4 regions of the Paenibacillus sp. J31P190 genome follow, and region 4 is predicted to be linked to each of the others. Evidence: riboswitches for the same ligand, from Rfam matches in the RefSeq annotation. Region 4 holds a riboswitch; each other region holds the start of a gene.
The links. Region 4 has a riboswitch for cyclic di-GMP ahead of AC58U0_RS27740 (hypothetical protein). Riboswitches for the same ligand answer to the same signal wherever they lie in the genome.
Positions count from the first base shown of each region.

Region 1: another riboswitch for cyclic di-GMP. It lies ahead of AC58U0_RS13655 (C40 family peptidase); the one in region 4 lies ahead of AC58U0_RS27740 (hypothetical protein).
Region 2: another riboswitch for cyclic di-GMP. It lies ahead of AC58U0_RS35050 (pyridoxal phosphate-dependent decarboxylase family protein); the one in region 4 lies ahead of AC58U0_RS27740 (hypothetical protein).
Region 3: another riboswitch for cyclic di-GMP. It lies ahead of AC58U0_RS31535 (transglutaminase domain-containing protein); the one in region 4 lies ahead of AC58U0_RS27740 (hypothetical protein).

Region 1 covers NZ_JCAUAS010000006.1:47,321-52,589, reverse strand. The annotation lists gene AC58U0_RS13665 (thiamine pyrophosphate-dependent enzyme) at 1-1,277, shown strand, start outside; gene AC58U0_RS13660 (hypothetical protein) at 1,348-1,641, shown strand; cyclic di-GMP riboswitch class I at 1,761-1,848, shown strand; gene AC58U0_RS13655 (C40 family peptidase) at 2,014-2,967, shown strand; gene AC58U0_RS13650 (ribonuclease H-like YkuK family protein) at 3,074-3,667, shown strand; gene AC58U0_RS13645 (hypothetical protein) at 3,815-4,321, shown strand; gene AC58U0_RS13640 (phosphotransferase) at 4,346-5,269, shown strand, end outside.
Region 2 covers NZ_JCAUAS010000040.1:12,133-17,401, forward strand. The annotation lists gene AC58U0_RS35045 (ABC transporter ATP-binding protein) at 1-1,473, shown strand, start outside; cyclic di-GMP riboswitch class I at 2,705-2,790, shown strand; gene AC58U0_RS35050 (pyridoxal phosphate-dependent decarboxylase family protein) at 2,884-4,554, shown strand; gene AC58U0_RS35055 (methyl-accepting chemotaxis protein) at 4,561-5,269, shown strand, end outside.
Region 3 covers NZ_JCAUAS010000028.1:32,186-37,454, forward strand. The annotation lists gene AC58U0_RS31525 (SdrD B-like domain-containing protein) at 1-1,004, shown strand, start outside; gene srtB (class B sortase) at 1,092-1,901, shown strand; gene AC58U0_RS31535 (transglutaminase domain-containing protein) at 1,926-2,765, opposite strand; cyclic di-GMP riboswitch class I at 2,820-2,903, opposite strand; gene AC58U0_RS31540 (response regulator) at 2,950-4,092, opposite strand; gene spoIIE (stage II sporulation protein E) at 4,406-5,269, opposite strand, start outside.
Region 4 covers NZ_JCAUAS010000020.1:99,439-104,707, reverse strand. The annotation lists gene AC58U0_RS27750 (S-layer homology domain-containing protein) at 1-928, shown strand, start outside; gene AC58U0_RS27745 (O-antigen ligase family protein) at 1,010-2,527, shown strand; cyclic di-GMP riboswitch class I at 2,679-2,773, shown strand; gene AC58U0_RS27740 (hypothetical protein) at 2,820-3,062, shown strand; gene AC58U0_RS27735 (metallophosphoesterase family protein) at 3,239-4,321, opposite strand; gene AC58U0_RS27730 (LiaF transmembrane domain-containing protein) at 4,567-4,863, shown strand; gene AC58U0_RS27725 (PspA/IM30 family protein) at 4,903-5,269, shown strand, end outside.

The sequences.
Region 1 (5,269 bases), on a different contig from region 4:
GCCATGGCGGCAATATGGTCAACGAAATTAAAGCGGCGCTGTTCACACATGGGAACAGAGATACGCTTGTCATAAGCCGAATCTACGGCTTAGGTGGCAAGGACTTTTATGCCGAAGACGGGCATAATTTGTTCCAATTTGCCATTGACGCTGTACAAAGCGGCAAGGTGGAGGTTCCCTTCGATTACTATGGCCACACGCCAGGTGATCCTTCGAAAGCGCCGAAGCGGGTGTTGACGCCGATGAAGTATGAGGATTTGAAGACGGGACTCATCACGGTAACGCCGGATGAGAACACGGGTAAGCTGAATGTTCGTATCCCGCCTTTACGAGCATTAACGAAGAAACCGAAGCGTATTGCTCCGGGGCATGGCGCATGTCCAGGCTGCGGCATTTTCTCTGGCTTGGAGCTATTTTTCAAGGGGATTGAAGGCGATATTGTCTCGATCTTCCATACAGGCTGTGCCATGGTTGTAACGACAGGTTATCCGTATTCGGCTCACAAAGCGACGTATATTCATAATCTGTTCCAGAACGGTGCAGCGACCCTCTCAGGCGTTGTGGAGATGTTCTGGGAGCGCAAGCGTCGTGGCGAACTCGACCATTTGGGTTTGAAGGACGATTTCACCTTCGTGATGATCACTGGTGACGGCGGAATGGATATTGGGATGGGGCCGGCGATCGGAGCGGCTTTGCGCAATCATAAAATGATTATCCTCGAGTACGATAACGAGGGATACATGAATACAGGTGCGCAGTTGTCTTACTCGACGCCAATGGGTCATCGCACATCGACTTCGAACGTTGGGAAGCATCAGGGTGGTAAAGTGTTCCATCACAAGGATACAGCCCAAATTATGGCTGCTACCCATATTCCGTATGTATTTACGGGGTCGGAAGCGTATCCGCAGGATCTTGTGAAGAAAGCCGCGAAAGCACAATGGTACGCCCAAAATGAAGGATTGGTATATGGGAAAATTCTCATTGCTTGTCCACTCAACTGGTTGTCGGATGACCAGGAAGGCTCCAATATCGTCGGAGCTGCGGTAGATTCCTGCTTCTTCCCGCTCTATGAAGTAGAGCACGGGGTTACGTCCATCACGTATAATCCGGAGGATAAGAGCAAGAAGATTCCACTGTCGGATTGGCTCAAGACGATGGGGAAAACGAAGCATATGACGAAGCCTGAATATGAGGGTTCCCTGAAATCGTTCGAAACGGAAGTTGAACGTCGTTGGAATATGTTAAAAGCTAAGCATGAGAATGCTTATTTATAAGTCGTCATCATAAAAATGAAGGCACATTCACCATGATGGTGAACGTGCCTTTTTATCGGAGGAATGAAAGATGCCCTATGTACTGCAGCACAAAATATCGCAACAGATTTTCACATGTACACAAGTCAATCACTACGGTTTAGCCTATTATGGCGTTAAATTTTGGCCGGATTTAGAAGAGGCTGAGCAGCAGTTTCCTGCTTTTCTACACAGCATTGGGGGAATGGAGACGGATGCTTGGCATGTGACTGAGCTTGAGGAAGGGGAAATGAAGCTCTGCAATGTGAAGTTGAAAAATGACCCTAATTTGCAAGTGTTTTGGCCTCTTACACGAAAACCGGAAGTCCGTAAACCGGAAAAATAAACCATAGCGTCAATAGGTACCCAGCCACTATGATTTCGACAACAAACGCAACCTTTCGCCTATATTCGTGAAGGACCCGCTCAAACTATAATAAGGATGCGAATGAAAAAATTAACATCACAACGAAATGGCAAACCGAGCGAAAGCTTGGGACGCAAAGCTACAGGGGCTCTCGTGCCTAAGGCAGAGTGCTAGCCAGCTGTCGAATGCGATGGGACCCTTCTACAAGAAGAGGATGACCCAGTTGAGGCATACGGGTCATCCTTTTTACGATGAAGAGGAGGTGTCAGGTTCAAAGTATCCATTTCGTCAGTTCGGTTTTTACGTAACTCAAATACAGCTAGAGCGATATCAACCTATGGAGGTATGACGATGAGAAAATGGACGATAGTTCTTGGTATGCTAGTTTTAGCGCTTACTCTTGTAGTCCCGGCAGCTATTCAGGCAGATGAGGGGATAACGACGAAGGCCCAAATTGTTTCGGGGGTAAGTTTCAGAGATCAAGCTAGTACTTCAAGTAATGTTATACGTTTATTGAAAACAAACGAAATTGTCACCGTCACGGACTTTGCAACGACGAATTGGTATAAAATCAAAGATGCGCAGGGTGTAAGCGGTTATGTTTCGACGAATAGCAAATACATAAAAATAATTAGCAATGCGGAAATCATTTATGGCGTAAACTTTCGCACACTTCCAGCTTCCGAACCCGGCTCCAAGGTTATTCGGATGCTTAGTAAAGGGGAAGACGTCCTTGTTAAAGAAAAAGTCAACGATAGTTGGTACCAAATCCAAGATGCCAATGGAATTAGCGGTTATATAAGCACAAATAGTAAATACATAAGCACTGATTTCTCCGTCATCAAACCCAATCTGCCTCTCGCCGAAGAAATTGAAGCCGTTATTGCAGCTGGTAAAGTTTACTTAGGCACTCCTTATGAATTTGGTTCGGAACGCAACGATACCACGACCTTCGATTGCTCGGATTTCATTCAAACGATGTTCTGGGATGCTCTACGATTATCCGTACCTAGCGATTCACAAGCACAAGGCAACTATGTTAAATCGTTAGGTCCTGTTAGTAAGGAGTGGACAAGCTTGAAACGTGGAGATCTGATGTTCTTCAGCAGCTACAAAGGGAGTAAAGCATCAGATTATGATAACGTAAACGTTCTTACAGAACCGATCACGCATGTTGGACTATATTTAGGAAATGGGAATATGCTGCATACGTATTCGATCGAATCCGGCGGTGTTCGTATGGATACGATCGCTGGGAAGCAATGGGAAAATCGATTTTTGTACGGCGGCCGTGTTTTACGCTAAGTGATGGTTCGATCAGAGGAAATTTGCCATATACTATAGATAGGGGCGGATGCAGCTTCAGCATCCGCTTCTTCCTCATTCTAAGAAGAAAGGAAGAACCTTATCTTTGAAACCTTTGACGACGACCCATCCACTGGAATTTCGGAACACAACGGAAAGAGGATTAAACCTAGATACCGTACACGAGCGCATTCTCCATTTCATGCGTCACGACCCCGTAGCAACCTACAAATTTATTATTGGTACGGATTGTCAGGTACACCAAGGTCATACGAAATTCATTACTGGTGTAGTTATCCAGCGGTTAGGAAAAGGAGCGTGGGCGTGTTATCGTCAAGTCATCGTTCATCGGGCCCTGCATTCGATTAGAGAAAAACTTTCGATGGAAACTGCTCTGAGTGAAGAGATTGCGATGTATTTTGATGAGTCTAAGCGACAGGATATGGAAAACATCCTTCTTCCACATCTGTATCAAGGTGCTTCCTTTGATATGTTTATTCATATCGATGCAGGTGACGATGAGAATAAGAACCGGACGGCTAAATTCGTCCAAGAGATGGTAAGGAGAGTGGAATCCGTCGGCATGGTTCCTGTTATTAAACCGGATTGTTATGTAGCTTCGGCTTATGCCAACCGTTTTTCGAAGAAGCCGTATCAGCCAATTTATGAGAATCGTGAGGTCATCGATGGCATCCTATAAGAGATATAGAAACCGTTAGTTCGATGTGGTCTCCTCGATCATAGGAACTGACGGTTTTGTTTGGTTGAGAAGGTATCGAAAAGAGGATTCCTCAGCTTCTTAGCGAAATAATGCTTCTATAAGGTTAGAGAGAAAGGGGAGAACAAGATGAGCAAAACTTTTATTATCGAAGCCGTTATGCTAGCTGTGCATGGTCAGTTAATGCTGCCAGAACAGCCTGTTACTTATGTGATACCTTATACCAGCATTCAGGAGTTATACGAGCTTCAGACAGGCAGTGAGCCGATCATGTTAGAGGAAGAAGACGATGGCTTCGTGAAGCAAATGATTGGTGAGCTGATTGCTTTCTTCGAGGAATCTTTTAATAAGAAAAAAATTGAAAAAGCATTAACTGTTCCTTGGCGGAAAAGCCCTCCTTTACCAATAAATGAGCATGTCACCTTGGTGGTTGTATATGCGATTGACAATGAGGAGTATGGGGACAATTTCGACCCCATTGAAACCGAATTAATTCTGACAGCGATCAAAGAACAGGCTGCTCTGTTAACTGACCAGTTAGATTTCATTGAACGTATGGTTCAAGCGGGGATTCCAGTTGAAGCTTATGACGTTGAGGATTTTGAATTTGCGGTAGAAGGTGACAATCAGGTTTAGGAAGAGGAGTTGAGGAATGCAATTATGCGTGTCAAAGATCAAGAGGAGCAATTAACCTCACTGCCAACCTACTGGTTTCCTACTCAAACATGGTCCATGCGTGTTGGCGCGGGAGGTATGAATAATACAACTCGGTTCGTAGACGTGGAAGGTACTTCTTATGTTCTTCGATTGTACGAAACTCATCGTGACATGGACAAAATTATGTTCGAGCATAGTGTTCTATTGGCTCTAGATAAAGAAAAAGATAAACTTCCATTTCGTGTACCTGTGCCAGTGGAGCTCCCAACTGGGGGGACTGTTGTCCGATTAGACGCTAGGGAAGGCAAATTGGCTGCCTTATTTACGTACACAGATGGCTGCAACCCCACTTGGGGGAATACGCAGCAACTGCTGCAATTCGGAGAAGCTGTCGGAAACCTGTCATCTGCTCTGGCTGCGATTTCCATGGAACTTGAACCTGTCTACCCACCTTATTATGAAATTGAACATATCCATCCTCGCTGCACGCCAGATGCGATTCAAAAGTTCTGTCTTCATCCACTAGAACCATTCAGGATGCAGAGCGATGAGCTTTCCTATATATTTGGACGATTTGCTGCTTTTTATAAGGCTATTCCTAATCTTAGAAAGCTTCCACATCAACTCGTTCATGGTGATATCAATGGATCTAATATGCTGGTTAATGCCGATGGACATATTACGGCCGTACTCGATTTTGAGTTCGTAACTAGAGATGTTCGAGTGATGGAGCTGGCTGTCTGCTTATCAGATCTAATCGATCCCACTCTACCTACAGAAGAACTGCGACGTAATTGTACAGCCTTTTATAAGGGGTATGGCCAATCGATTGATTTACGAGAGGAAGAAATTGCGCTGCTGCCTCTTCTAATCGAGCTTCGACGGTTGGATGTATTTATCCATTTTTTGGGGAGATACTTGGATGGT
Region 2 (5,269 bases), on a different contig from region 4:
GATTTGTTCGAGCACATCTTTAAGCAGTCGATGTCTTACTATGACCGTACGCCAAGCGGCAGCCTAATTACGCATGTTTCCAGCGATACGGAAACGCTGAATCAGTTTTTTACGCAGGTTCTTCTTAGTCTGGTACGCGATGGCATGACACTCGTATTCATTATCGTACTGATGTACCATCTGGACCCGCAGCTAACGCTTTACAGCATGATTGTGATTCCCATCATTGTGCTCATAGCTATAAGCTTTCGCAGATATATGCGCAAAACCTATCAGCTTTCGAGGACGCAGCTGTCTCAAATGGTTGCTTTTGCCGCTGAGAATTTATCCGGGATGCATCTCATTCAAGCTTTTCATCAAGAAAAGGAACAGATGAATCGCTTCACTGATCGGAATCTAGGATATTTCCGTGCAAATTTGAGAGAAATTCGTACCAATGTTTTGTTCAATCGTTCCTTTGATATTTTAGGGAATTTATCGGTAGCTTTTATCACCTGGATTGGCGGTATTGCTGTGTTCGATAAAACGATTGAATTCGGAGTTTTGTATGCTTTCATTACGTATATCCGGCAGTTTTTTCAACCGATTAATAACATTACACAGCAGTGGAATACCCTTCAATCTACAACGGTGTCTGTCAATCGAATTTGGAATATCTTCGCCATTCAACCGGAAGTAAAGGATAAGGAAGGCGCGTTGTCACCCTCGTTGTCCGAGGTGAAGGGGGACATACATTTCAACCATGTGCATTTTGGTTATTTGAAGGATACAGCTGTTATTGAGGATCTAGAGCTTCATATTGAGCCCGGTGAAATGATCGGTATTGTGGGGACGACGGGCGCTGGAAAAAGCTCGCTGATAAGTTTGCTTTGCCGCTTTTATGATGTGCAGGAAGGAAGTATCCGCATTGATGGCACGGATCTGCGGGATATCCCGCAGGCGGATTTACACCGAATGGTTGGACTTGTACAGCAGGAACCGTACTTATATGCAGGCAGTATTCTGGACAATGTTCGGATGTTCGATGAAACGATAACGCGTGAAGAAGTTATTGAGGCATGTCGAATGGTTGGGGCAGATAATCTCATTTCACGAATGAAAGATGGTTATGAGACACGCATATCCGAGAGAGGAAGCGGGCTTTCCGCAGGAGAGAGACAACTGATCTCATTCGCGCGAATTATCGTATTCAAGCCGAAAGTACTGATTCTTGACGAAGCTACAGCGAATTTGGACTCCCAAACGGAGCAGTTGATTCAATCCGCGCTTCAGGTTGTAGCCGAGGGAAGAACGACTCTTGTAATCGCACATCGCATCTCGACCATTATGCATGCTAACCGCATCATTGTGATGAGTCAGGGGAAAATTGTTGAAGAAGGGAGCCATGCTCAATTACTTGCGCTTCGTGGCTATTACGAGCAATTATATCTCCATTCACAGGGGAATATGGATGCAGCTCAACCCATCTCATAACATGAATGCGCCGCAACTGAGGGTGTGAAAATAAGCTTTGTCGGACTTCTTGTTAGGAAGTCGTGACGAAGCTTATTTTGCCCCATAAGAAAGAATAAGTTTTGGGTCACGATGGCCCCTTTCTTATCGGCGAAAAAAGCTACATCTAAACGCGCTCGCTCACCTTTGAATGGTCTCGATAGAGGTTTTCTCAACTGATAAGATTTTATATGTTTTGGGTGACAGAGAGGCAACCCTATATACAGGTGAGATATGGCCTGATATCCGCGCTGCGTGCAACTTGCAACGATGTTTTACAGCGTTACAGATGTCTCAGCCATGGCTGTCTCGCGACGTAACGATGATTTTCAGCGTTGCAGATGAAAACAGTGCTGTCTCCCGCGCTGCGTGGGCTTGTAATGATGTTTTACATCGTTTTACATCGTTGCAGATGTCCAAGTAGCTGGAGGGGCTTAATCGAAGGACCTGGCTAATGGCCAGGTTTTTTTTATTATTGTTTTGTTTTGGGGTAAGTGAAGCTTCTCCCCTGGTTACCCCCGTAATAAGAAGGGGCGTTTTGTGCTGATATATGGGAGAACTGCCGAATTAGGATGGTAAGTTGTACAACGTACAACAATTATCCTTGATTTGTTCTGTGAAAGTTGAAGATATTGTATGTTTTACAACAATTCAGCCTATTTATCGCCATTTGGGCTGCTATTGGTAGGAATTGTTGTATTTTCTGCAACATTCGTGAGGAAAACGTGGATTTGCTTACAAATTGTTGTACAACGTACAACAATTCTCGATTGAGTAAGTGTGCATGGTTACACATATGCCTTGGGCGCAATAATATGTTGCGCGCGTCTACCATTAGGCTTTTTTTATCATCTAGATTCCTAGATTCCTAGATTCCTAGATTCCTAGATTCCTAGATTCCTGGATTCTCTACTTCATTTAACCAGAACGGTGTTATCACTTTCCATAAGTTGGATTAGCTTTTTCGAAATAAATAAGCCCTGTACCCTCGTATTTGCGTGTATTGGTATAACTGTCTCGAAAAGAGACAATCGAACCTATTTTACCACCATCCGAGGAAAATGTTAAAAAAGCAATATAGTTACATTATAATATCTTTACAAACAATACTGGAAAAATGTGTTGTTTTATTTATATTACTATACTATACAAATGTATAAAATTGTAAAGTTTTGTTGTCGATTATTGTCGAAGATGGGAATTTTCACCTACAACTTTATAATGGCAAACCTATTGAAAAATAGGGACGCAAAGCTAAAGGGACTACATCCAACAAGGATATGTCAGCCAGTTGCATTGTAGCAATTGGTGGAATAGGGCATCCATGCCTGTGTTTCTCCTTTTTTTTGTGAACATTTTCTTCAAGCAATTCTATCGATAGGAGAGAAATTAATGAGAGAGAAGAGATTAACGAATGTACAGCAATTATTCCCCAGTGAGGATGGAAACCAACAAACGCGTCAAATGGTTTTGCGGCTCATTGAACAACTAGTAACAGGAGTGGATGATCTCAAAAACCCGGATGGCGTCAATCTCAAGGGCGAGAAAAACCGAACAGGGACTTTCTATAACAATCTAATTCGAGATAGCTTCATTCCTAATGGCAGCGTCCCCCTAGAGGAAGTTAATACAGAGCTATTGAAATTGCTGCATGATCATCCTTATCATACGAAATATTTTTTGACGAATATTTTGCCGATGGCAAGCATCCCTGGGATTATGGGCATGATCGCGGCATTTTTGGTTAATGGCAACAATTTATGGGATGTATACGGCCCAGCCGGAGCTGAAGCGGAAGTAAGGGTCATCAGCATGATGTCCAAATTAATAGACTATGATGCGCTGAAAAGCGGCGGGTATACGACGTGGGGCGGGCAAGGAGCTGTATTCTCAGGACTCCGGATAGCGATCGCCAAATTCGTTCCGGACGCTTTGCAAAAAGGTGTTCCCGATAACTTGTATGCTTTTTGTTCCGATGCCGCTCACTACAGCTTGTTTAAATCTATGGAGGCATCCGGCATAGGGAGCGATAGACTGATCAGAGTTCGCACGAATGCTGACAGTTCCATGGATGTGGATGATCTGCGAGTTAAAATGGAAGAAGTAATCGCACGAGGCGGAATCCCGATTTACATTGTAGCTACGACAGGAACAACGGATGCCATGGGGATTGACGATTTGGAACAAATTTATGCTGTGTCTGATAAAGTAGCCGTTCATCATAGATTGATGAGACCACATATTCATGCAGACTCTGCCTTAGGTGCATTCTTTGCTTTCTTTAATGACTATGATTTCACCGCCAATCCACTCGAATTAAAGAAAGATGTCGCTCAGGCTTTAATTTCTATCCAAAGCAAGATGAGGCATTTGCATTTGGCCGACTCGCTATGCTTCGATTTTCAAAAGCTAGGGCAAACCCCTTACCTGACAAGCCTATTTCTGGTCAAGGATGCCGCCGATTTAAGGCTCATGGATCTGCATCCGGATGAAACCCCCTATGTCGGACATCGGGGATACGGACAGTATCATACTGGATATACGTTGGAGTGCTCGCGCATGGCAAGCTCTATCAGTATATACAGCGCTCTGCTTGCATTCGGCATTCAAGGTTATCAGCAATTGCTGGCTCAGTTCGTTGAGGTTAATCTCGCTTTCCGGGAAGCGCTGCGCGAAGAAATCCCTCAAGCTGAAATCGTTAATAACGATAATCCTGGCATCATTACACTATTTCGTATATATCCGGAAGGCAGTCCGCATTTTCAGGAAGAAGTTTCAGGCAAGTGCACCCTTAAGGAAATTGAGCGGAATAATAAATTTAACGAACGTTTATTCGAAATGCTTGGGAATCATCGCGACCGCATATTCTTTGGCGACACCAAAAAGCATTTGCTTGTTCAAACGAAGGATGCTAATTCTATTGCTCTGTATGCGACAAAGATTTTTGTCATTTCTCCTTATACGGAGACCAAACATGTACATGAAATTATTCAATATTTGAAGGAAGCTGTAGTGCAAGTCTATGAGAAATATTCCGAAACATCGCTATTAAGCAGGAGGTAATTGAAAGTGGCAAAGCATGCTCCAAATAAAATAATAAACTGGTTCAGAGGACAAATCGCGGTGAAGATGACGAGCAGTATCTTACTGCTGCTGTTATTCGTATGCGCAGCCTTCACCGTCTCTTCCTATTTGGCCAGCAAAAGTTTAACAACGAAGCTTGAGGATCAATTTGTTCTAAGATTAACGACAAACATTGAAAATGTTTCAAAATATATGACTTCTATTCCCGAACATGCAGATGAAATTACAGGTAAAGATAAACCGGCTTATAGCAAAATAAAACAGCAATTTGAACAATTTAAAAAGCAAGACTCTCTTGAGAATGTTTATGTCTTGCAGAAAGTTCAAAATAAAGATCAAATCGTCATTTTAACCGGCGTTGATGAAGATTTCGGCACCGAGTATCCCTTTACGCCTGAAATGAACACCGCGATCAAAGAAAATAAATTAATGATCAGTGAGATTTACAAGGACGAATTTGGTATACATAAATCTGTCTTTGTTCCCCTCAAAAACGTTAAAGGCGAAAACGTCGGAATTGTCGGGATTGATTTAGATGCCTCGGTCGTTCCCAAAACGAAGCAAGAATTGTTATGGACAACTTTTACAATTACCTTAATCGTTATAGTTATAGGAGGTCTGATAGCCTTCTTCATAAGTCGAAGTGTGACGAGACCAGTCATTCAACTGATGCGTGTAACAGAAAAGGTTGCTG
Region 3 (5,269 bases), on a different contig from region 4:
ACGTATCTTTACTTACAAGTATTAATGATTTAACGGTAGACGCTGGCTTCTATAAGCTCGCCACACTTGGCGACAAGTTGTTCGTCGATGCCAATACAAACGGCATCCAGGACGCAGGTGAAGTCGGGTATCCCAACGTTACAGTCAAACTGTATCGCTCCGACGCTCCGACAACTGCTATCCTAACAACAACTACGAATACGAACGGCAACTATCTTTTCGAAAACTTAGAGCCAGGTTCTTACATTGTTAGCTTCGCATCCGTTAGCGGATATAGCTTTACATCTAAGAAGGTAGGTTCAGATCCTGCTGTTGATTCCAATGTAAATAATGCTGGTATTACGGATAGCATTGTTTTACAGTCAGGTGAGGATAATCGTACGGTAGATGCAGGAATCTATGAGTACCGAAATAGTGGCGGCGGTGGCGGCTATATACCGCCAGTAACAGAACCACCTGTTACACCTGCACCAACTCCAGGACCTACACCAGGGCCATCGCCTGGAACTACTCCTGGGACAACACCAACACCTGTACCGACGCCAGGTACACCAACACCTGCGCCAACTCCAGGGCCTACACCTACGCCAGTTCCGGAGCAACCTGTTGTCACGGATGAGAATACACCAGTAACTGGTGAAATCCCGAACGCAGCACCGAATTCCGAAGGTGAGAAAATCCCTAATCAGGTGACCGTTGAAGACCAGCCTGAGAACGGAACCGTGGAATTGACAGATGACGGTAAATGGGTCTATACACCAAAAGAAGGATTTAACGGAGACGACTCCTTCACTATCGGAGTTAAGAATGATAATGGCGATATTGATTATCAAAAAATTCAGGTAAGTGTCCTTCCTAAGGGCACCAAAAAAGGCTCTACATCCCTAGTTCCAAAAACGGGCCAAGATGCTCACAGTAATTACTATCTAACTGGGCTAGCAATGGTTCTTGCTGGACTAGGCGCACTCGGAGCAACACGTTGGCTGCAGCGTAAATACAAGTAATACGAACAGGGGCGGCGCCATGCTGCCCCTGCTTCTTTATCAATGTACAATCATGCTACTATAGTCGTAGGAAGGAGGGAAATAAGGATGACAAGATTTTCAGTCACGCCAAAAAAATACCGAATTATCTATTGGGCAGCCTCATTATTCATCGTAGGGGGAATTACCCTTTTAGCCATAGATCTCTATACGCAGCATGTTGAAAGCAAGCAAGCCCAGCGGCTAAAAAGTCAACTTGCAAGCTTTCACCAAACCAATACCACTTATCTGTCTCAGCCAATCAATTCCGATCCTGGATATGACCAAATGAAAGAAGACATTAGCCCCGCAGCTAGCGCTCCTCCCGATAGCATAAATTGGAGTAGTTTGCTTGCCATCAACAAAGAAGTCGTTAGCTGGCTTCACATTGAAGGCACTAGTGTCGATTATCCGGTCGTACAACATAAGGACAATGATTACTATTTAAATACAGACGCAGCAGGCAAAAAATCAATTTACGGCAGTATATTTATGGACTACCGTGTAGACATCAGCCAACAACAGCGAAATACAATCATTTATGGGCATAATATGTTAGATGGTTCTATGTTTGGAAGCCTTCAAAATTATAAAAACAAAGATTTTTATTTGGAACACCGCGACATTCTTTTAGAAACACCCGAAAGGAAAACAGCCTGGGAAATCTTTTCGGTTTACACCATTGATGCCAGTAAAGATACGGTCGATCTCTCCTATGACAACGATCAAGCATTTCTTCAAGCTTTAGACCAATATCGTAAAAAATCATTGTATCAGACTACTGTCATTCCGCGAAAAGAAGATGAAATTCTCACACTGGTGACATGCAGTAATGAAACAGATGACACCCGTTTAGTTATCCATGCCATGAAAAAATAGGGACCCTGGACAGGTCCCTTTTACTTATTTTATATAAAGCTTATCTGCGACTGGATAGTCACTTTCCACCCATGTATGACCCAAGCCTAGGAGAGATTCATTTGTTATATTGAAGTAGTCCGTTGACTGAACCCCTGGTTTATCGGGCGTAGGATCATCAAAAACGGTATCCAGCATATACCAGTTATCCTCAATGTTCACTACATTCCACATGTGTGACTGTACAGGATCGTCATTTAAATACCCTACTACTAGTTTACTGTCAATGCCTGCTTTTTTGAGAAGCAAATTCGTTAAGATAGCGTAGCCTTGGCATACGGCCTTTTTGTTGTACAGTGCCGAATAGGCTGTATGTCCGATTTCATCTAAATCCTCATAAGAGGTATGCGAAACCACATAATCGTGAATCGCCGCTTCCTTTTCAAATGCGGTCATCCCGGTTGTCAGGATTTCACCCAGAATACGATCGATTTCCTTATTTACGAAATTATCCTGTTCAATGGTCGTAAGGTATTCGGGCTTTAATGTAATCGTGATGTTGCCAATACTCCCCTTCATTTTGTATGAAAGGCTCTTCATGTTCCAAAACAATTCCTCTTCTAAACTTGATTGCGCATGAGATATAGCATTCTTAATACCTTGAATGTAACTAGCCGAGTCTTTCGACTCCCTGGATGTATAGGTAATGATAATGGATTCCGGCTTTTTGGCGAGCTCACTTTGGAGCTTTTCTTCTAACTCTGTCAAATTACCAGCTTGTAGATTAGAGGAACTAGCATATGCCGTTTCAACATTTACATTTGTTGTTACAAGAAACAGGACCATGGTCAACAGGGCGATAGCCATTTTAAATTTTGAATACACAAAAAAACCTCCTTTGTAATGGAGCCAAAAGAGGATAGAATGCTTATGCTACCTCCTGGCGGCCCGACGATCATAGCAAAATGCTTTAGACTCGTGGCTTTGCGTCCCTGCCTTTCGACAGGTTTGCCTTTTTCAAAAAGTTACTAGAATATATACGGGTATCATATCATATCTACTATTAAAGTCAATTTATATTATTGGTTAATAGCCGGAAAGTTTCGTTAAACCATTGTGTGATAGACGAGCTCGGAGATATAGCAAGCTCCTCCTCAAGACGATTCCGCAGTATCTCATACTGCTGTTTAATTTCAGCGAAATTGCTAAGCTTAAGATACACTCGCATGAGCCCAAAATAGCCATCTTCAATGAGTGGGGAATGATCTTTCATCTGCTGAAACAAGTCCCCTGCTTCCGTTAAAAGCCCTTGCTCCAGGCAGAAATTTGCAAATCGTTGAAGATACTGCCACCTAATAAGTCGCAAGCGTTCACGCTCGGCTTCCGCCCATTGAAACTCCGATTCAGCCAAATAGTCTCCTTTGTAAATAGCAAGCAAATTCGTGTAGGTACCCACAGTAGACAAATTCATCTCAGGCGCTTGTTGAAGCTCTCGTTCCCATCCATCAACATCCACAAGAATATTGTCGAGCTCTAAACGGTAACCTTCTTTTTCGTAGACTACTTGAATAGTTAGTCCTTGATCTTTAAGCATCTTTCGAATTTGATATACGGTCGTATGAAGCAGCACAGCAGCGCGGTTCGGGTCCAGGTCAGGCCATAGCAGTTCCATGAGAAAATCCTTGCGAACGACCGGTCCTCGACGTTGATGAAGCAGGAATGTAAACAATTCTTGTGTCTTGCTTGTCCGCCATGAGAAGGAACGTATTCCTTCCTCTCCATTGATCCAGTGAAGGGATTGGAAGCAGCAGATCTGCACAGCATTCATTATTATCTTATGGGGATGCCTTGGGACAGCTGCTTTGCGGAGTCTGTCTAGCGTTTTGTTCAAACGGCCAGCAAATACAGGTTTTAGCAGATAGTCCAGCGCATTCAGTTCAAAGGCCTCCACGGCATACTGGTGAAACGCGGTCACAAATACGATCCGCACGTCAGGCAGCAGTGTATATAACTGTTCAGCTAGCTCCATGCCACCAATCTCTGGCATTTCTAAGTCCAGGAAAATAGCATTCACTTGCTCTTGCTGGGCCATGATCAATGCTTCTCTGGGATCCACTAGAGCGGCAACAACCTCAATATCTTTATGATTGTCTAGCAGTTTCTCCATACTTCTTAATGCTAAAGGTTCGTCATCAACCAATAAAACTCTCAAACTCATCACCTCTTCTCGATATCCAAATCGATATCTTAGTCCCTAAGCTCGGTGTACTCTCTATATGTAAGCCTTCTCCGTATAATTTGCGAGCTTGCTCCATTCCTACACAGTTATCCGAACGGCATTTTCCACAATAGGCGGAATCCAGATATGCATTATATCGGAAAAAAATTAGCTAACTTGAAGACGTTGACCCCATCGTTTGATATATAAATAAATTCTACTAATGCTATTCCATTCTGTATATAGGGAATAGCAGCGCACAAAAAGCCATAACAGCAAATGAGCTGTTATGGCTTCTATTCCTCCATTAGCTAACCGTCTTGGGACGCTCCATTCGCGTAATTCCTGGCCACCGGAATGTGGCCCACTCCGGCTGCCTCTTCTCGACACGTGCAACAACGACGGTCATATCATCTTGAATTTCGCCATGATGGTGGCGGAAAATCCTTTCTAATAAACAGTCCGCAAAATCCTGCGGCATCGTCGTATCAATTTCCTGAATCATCCGCTTCATCCACATCTCTTTGTTTACCGCATGTCCCGGTGCATCGTAAATACCGTCTGTCATCATGACAAGGATATCACCCGATTGGAGCGGAATCGAGACCAGATCAACATCAATCTCACTCAGGATGCCGACTGGCAGATTATTCGCCGATATCGAAATCACTTCCGTCCCGCGCTTAATGAAGCTAGGGGTAGAGCCAATCTTCATGAACGTTGTGTTTGCACTGTACATGTCGATCAAGGCCATATCTACGGTCGCGTACATCTCGTCCGAAGAGCGCAGCATCAACACCGAGTTCAGCGATTTGATCGCCAGCTTCTCGTCCATCCCTGACTGCAGCAGCTGCTGCAGGATGCTCAGAGCCGTCTGGCTCTCCGCACGCGCGCGCTCGCCGTTACCCATGCCGTCGCTTAGCGCCACGGCATACTTGCCATTGCCCAGCTCCACCGTGGAGAAGCTGTCGCCCGAGAAAAGGTCGCCGCCTTTGGCTGCGCCGGCGACCCCGGTCTCAACCTCGTATTCCTTAGCGGAGCCGAATACGACCGTGCTGTAGCCCTCGCCGCGCTCATGCATTTCCTCGCGCATGACGGCGACATTCTCGCCGATAATTTCGCTCAAGAGCGGCGCAATGATTTTCCGACATTCATCGAAGCCCTTCGTATA
Region 4 (5,269 bases):
GGGGGCTTCATTGAAAGATGTTGTTCTAACCATTCAAATCGAGATAGTTACAGGGAGCAAAGCTGAACAAATAGAAAACAAAGCTAAAAGCCTGAACGTCAAATTGTTAACAGACCTAGTCGACTTCAGTATTACTGCTGAGGCGAATGGCAAGAAACATGAGATGAATAACTTTGGCAGCATATATGTGACTAGAACCATAACAGTTCCTCAAGTTTTAAATGAAAATCGTTCTTCCGCAGTTACCTTTGATGAAACAACCGGTAAATTAATGTTTGTACCGGCTATATTTACAACGATCAACGGTAAGACGGAAGTTACGATAAAGCGAAATTCAAATAGTATCTACACCGTTGTTCAAGGGCTACAAACCTTCAAAGATTTAAGTGGGCATTGGGCAAAAGAAGATGTAGAGTTTCTTGCTACAAAGCAATTGGTTGAAGGAACAGCAGCTAATACATTCTCGCCGGAACAAGTGATAAGCCGTGCCGAGTTCGCGACATTACTTACTCGTGCTTTAGGATTAAATGAAGTTAAGTCCAGTATGCAATTTAAGGATGTTGATTCCGCAAGCTGGTACCAAGGTACCGTCGGTGCTGCCGTTAAAGCGGGACTAATCGAGGGGTATGAGGATGGTACATTCCGTCCTAATGCCAAGCTCACAAGGGAACAAATGGCTGTTATGATCGCAAAGGCATTAAAATTTACAGGTAAATCTGTTGATGCTGTTAGTGAGAGCCCAATAGCCTCCTTCCAGGATAAAGATGCAATAAGTACTTGGGCTCGAAACTCTACCGCTCAGGTAACGAAAGTTGGAGTAATTACTGGCATGACAGAATCTGACTTTGCGCCACAAAGCGAGGCCACTCGTGCACAAGCGGTTGTGATGTTGAAGAGACTATTACAGGTAGTTGGGTTTATCAATTAAATAAATTGACCAAGTGACTGCCGATTAATCGGCAGTTTTCTTGTATAGTAGAGGGATAAGTTAGATAAGCAGAGGTGTTACATGAAAGTGAAAACGATGACAGGGCTTTTATTGCTCCTATGCTGGAGTGGCTCATTATTTCAGGGATTTTATTACGAACAGAGCTATCTTATTGTATTTATTGTTCTTCTAGCAGGGTTTGCTGTGTTCGCATTTTGGGACAAGGAAATTCAATTTTCATTATTTCACTTTCTTATTGTGTTTATGGCAATCATGTATGGGGTGTCTATTCTCTATGCCGTTGATTGGGAGCAAGCCATCTTGGAAGCATCAAAGTTTAGCTTACTTGTTCCTTGGGCTTTGATAGTAATTAGAGTACCTCTAATACAAAAAATCAGGTATTTAAAGTCATGGACATGGGCTGCAGCTGGGCTCGTCGTGTGGGGGCTTCTACTGCACTTAGAGCGAAAAGGACGTCTTGAATCTACTATAGAGTATGCGAATACGTTAGCTGTTGTTTTATTGATTGGTCTTCTATCTGGACTCTTCTTTTACGTAAGCAAGCAGAAGAAACGGTATTTATTGCTTGCAGTTATCAGCGGAACAGGCTTGCTCTTGACATTTTCTCGTTCTGTTTGGATTCTATGGTTATTATCTATATGTATCAGTCTGATCCTATTTCCGGAATTTAGAAAGAGAGCCGCATGGATGGGGACCGCATTTGCTCATTTCTTGAGCTATGTGATCGCCGCAACTATCAAACAGGATCCATTATTTTTCTGGAGCAGAGTGCAGTCCATTCAACCCCAAACATCTGAATTTCAAATAAGGCTTGTATATTGGAAGGATAGTCTACAAATCATTAGGGATTATGGATGGACAGGGAGTGGCGGTGGAGGATGGGTTGTTCTGCAACAATTATACCGATCCAAGGAGTACTTTGTTAAATATGTCCATAATCATTTTCTGCAAATTACGATGGATATAGGGCTGCTTGGATTGCTGGCTTTTTTAGCGTGGATAGGATGGTTCTACCTAAAAGTATGGGGATTTTTCAAAGCAAAAAGTCTCGGAGAGATAGATTTTTATTGGGTGAAGGCAGCTATGGTGATGGTGACGGTTATCCTGCTGCATGCGGGCTTTGATTTTGATCTTAGCTTCCCATGGGTGTTTATGCTACTACTGTTTCTAGTAAGCTTTGTAGAGACTCCGATAAATAATAGATTTACATGGCGTATGAAGATGGAGACTCCATTTTCAAAAGTTATCTTATCTGGTACTTTGATTGTGTTGGTTGCGGTATTGGGGTGGTTTGAATGGGGCTACACCTGTAAAAGGGTGGGGACGAATCTAGTATTATCTGGGCAGCTAAGTGAAGGCCGAGCTTATTTAGAAAGAGCTGAACGTGCTCTCCCATGGTCACATTCAGTGAAATATGAATCCGCTAAAAGCTACGTGCTACTAGGGAATAAGACGGGGGATCGGACTTATTATATATTGGCAAGAGAGAAGATCCAAGCTGCTGTAGATATCTTGCCTAAAGAGGAGCTTTATCGTTCGCTTCTGGATGAATTAGCAACTAGTAAATTAGTCAATTAGGCCTTTTTTGTGTGAAATCACACACTTTGCGTAGTGGGTACCTCATTTTTGTAGAAAAATGTTGAATTTCATTATTTTATGGAATACCATGGAAATAGTTAGTTCTTTACAACTAGAAATAATCACTGAAACACACCTAATATCAAGCAATAATGAACAAAGGCAAATCCATCGAAAGGTGGAGACGCAAAGCCACGGGTCTAAGCCATGAGTCACATGTCATGGGATGATAGCCGGGTTACTCTTTAGGGGCTTGTTTTTTTATTGCCAAAAAAGAAAGGAGGGTCGGAAAATGGCAACATATCTGATGCTGATTAAAGTATTCGACGATGCAGAAAAAGTCATATACAAATTTGGTCCAACAGAAGAAAGTTTGGGTGAAATTGAGTTTGATCTAGTTAATGAAGAATTTCGGCAGCTAGAGAGGGTCCCAGGTACTACCAAGGATCATATGTTTATGAAGGCCGCTTCAGCTATAGCAAGATGTTATGCAGAGGGAGACGGTTTTCCGGACAAAACTTTTTTTGCTTCATAAATGAGTTGTTTCAATTACTATCTTTCCGTACGATACATGCGACCCGCAGCAAACGCAGCAAGGATTTTGTTAGATTACAAAAATCGCTATGAATAGTGTCGAGTTTTCTTTAGTTAAACGATATGTATAAAAGTGGATAAAAACTACCTTGCGTCCTCGCTCGGTAGTTTTTTCAATCAATTCCCCTCATAACGCTTCACAAATGCCGGCTCAATCCACCTTTTCTCCGAATGCTCACGCCCCTGAATCACAATACGGTCCGTATAAACGTCCACAACGATGCTCTGGCTAGCCGCGCTGCCTTCAGGCTCATTTTTCGAATTCCATATTTCATGGACAGAGGCGCTAGATACCGCAAGGAACTCCAGCTGTTTAATCTGTTTAGTAGTCTCCAAATTCCAGTGGGTATGCCCACTGAAGAATACAACATTCGGATATGCATTCACAATCGCCCTAAGCTCTTCCTGCTGTACAACTCCGAGCTCTTGATCCGAACCGTCCACGGTATGAACGAGTGGTTGATGCAGGAACACGAAAATAGGCTTGTCCGGCGCTGCAGCCGCAGCTGCCTTCAATTTATCTTGAAACCAAGTAAGCTGTTCAGTGGATAGATAAGCGTCCTCTTTCACGTTAGGATCCACATCGCGATAAAATTCACCCCCAAGAAATAGAAAGTGATAGTCCTCCATGACGAGTTCATGGTAGGGCTTTTCATAGTTAAACATCTGATGGAATAGGTCGATGGCCTTTTGGCTTGTCCAATTCGGATTTAGCCTGCTGGTATCTTGACCGCCACTCTTCGTCTGCCACATTCCATAATACTCATGATTTCCCATCGTTGCATGAACGGGAGGTAAAGGGTGTTCGCTCATAACGCTGACCAGACTCCGATTATCTGCTTCGTTGCCATTGCTGAGGTCGCCATTCATTACTATAAGTTTGCTGTCAGGTCGAATAAGACGGTGATCGGCTAAAGCAGCACGGAAGCGCTTTTGAGAATCTTTGTCTTTTGCACCCACATGTATATCGCTCAGCACGGAAAAAGAAAAGAGTGGCGCGTTACTTGCTGTGGACGTTTTTTTGGGAACAGTACGAAAAAGTTTTACCATAGGCAATGGCTCTTTACTAAGAATATCCGCCTTAAATGATTTCGAAACAGGCGCTATCGCCGTTGCTTCCCAAGCATAAGTAGGGAGTAATAGAAGGAATAGAGTGGATAACAGGATGCGTATAGTTAACGTTTGTAATCGTTGTTTCATAATTTAAACCTTCCTTTTCCCGGGATAAAAGCGCGGGTTACCGAGTTTGTTAAGTATTTAACCAAAACGTCTGTCGTATAAACACTGTTTTTGCCTGACACAGGTCTTAGATGCGCCCCGACTAAGGTCTAGGAACAAATACCGTCGTTAGTCCGTTTTGGAAAGCTTCGTTTTTACCTAAAATAAAGACATGAACAAGAGCACAGCAAACAACACAGCAAACAACGAAAGGCGGTGACGAAACGATGAAAAGAAATACAGGCTTAGCCGCTCTGCTAATCGCATTCGGTGCACTGATTCTGTTAAATAAGCTAGGCGTTCACATGGGACCATTTATTGGCTCGGTGATGGGATACTTGATTCCAATAGGAATGGTTGGCCTTGGTTATGTAGGTATACAGAACGGTAGCAAAATCGGTTGGATTATTGCAGGGCTTGGCGCAATCATCCTGATTGGTAAGTTAGCTGGTTGGATCATCATTTTACTGGCGATTGGGTTGATAGGTTACGGAGTTTCGATGTTGACAAGAAGAACGGTGTAATTGAAACGAATACAGAGAGTGAAAAAGGTGGTATGAGAGATGAGCCTATTTAGGCGAATGAGAGACATTACCGTAGCAACACTGAATGAACATTTGGAGCGATCGGAAGACCCGGTCCGCTTGATTGACCAGTACTTAGCAGCGCAGCGTGAGCAGCTTCAACAGTCCGAGAGACTGTATCAACAATGCGTAAGCCATGCAGCTTCTCTCCGGCAGCAATATCTGACGGCGCTGGAAACCAAAGAGAAGCGCGAGCATCAAGCGCTGCTGGCTCTGAAGGCCGGCGAAGAACATATGGCAAGGATCGTGCTTCAAGAGAAGCTGCAAGCTGAAGAGAAAAGCGAGCAATATCATGAATTGTACGACCAAGCAAAGCAGTCAATCCTTGATTTGGATGAAGAGCTGC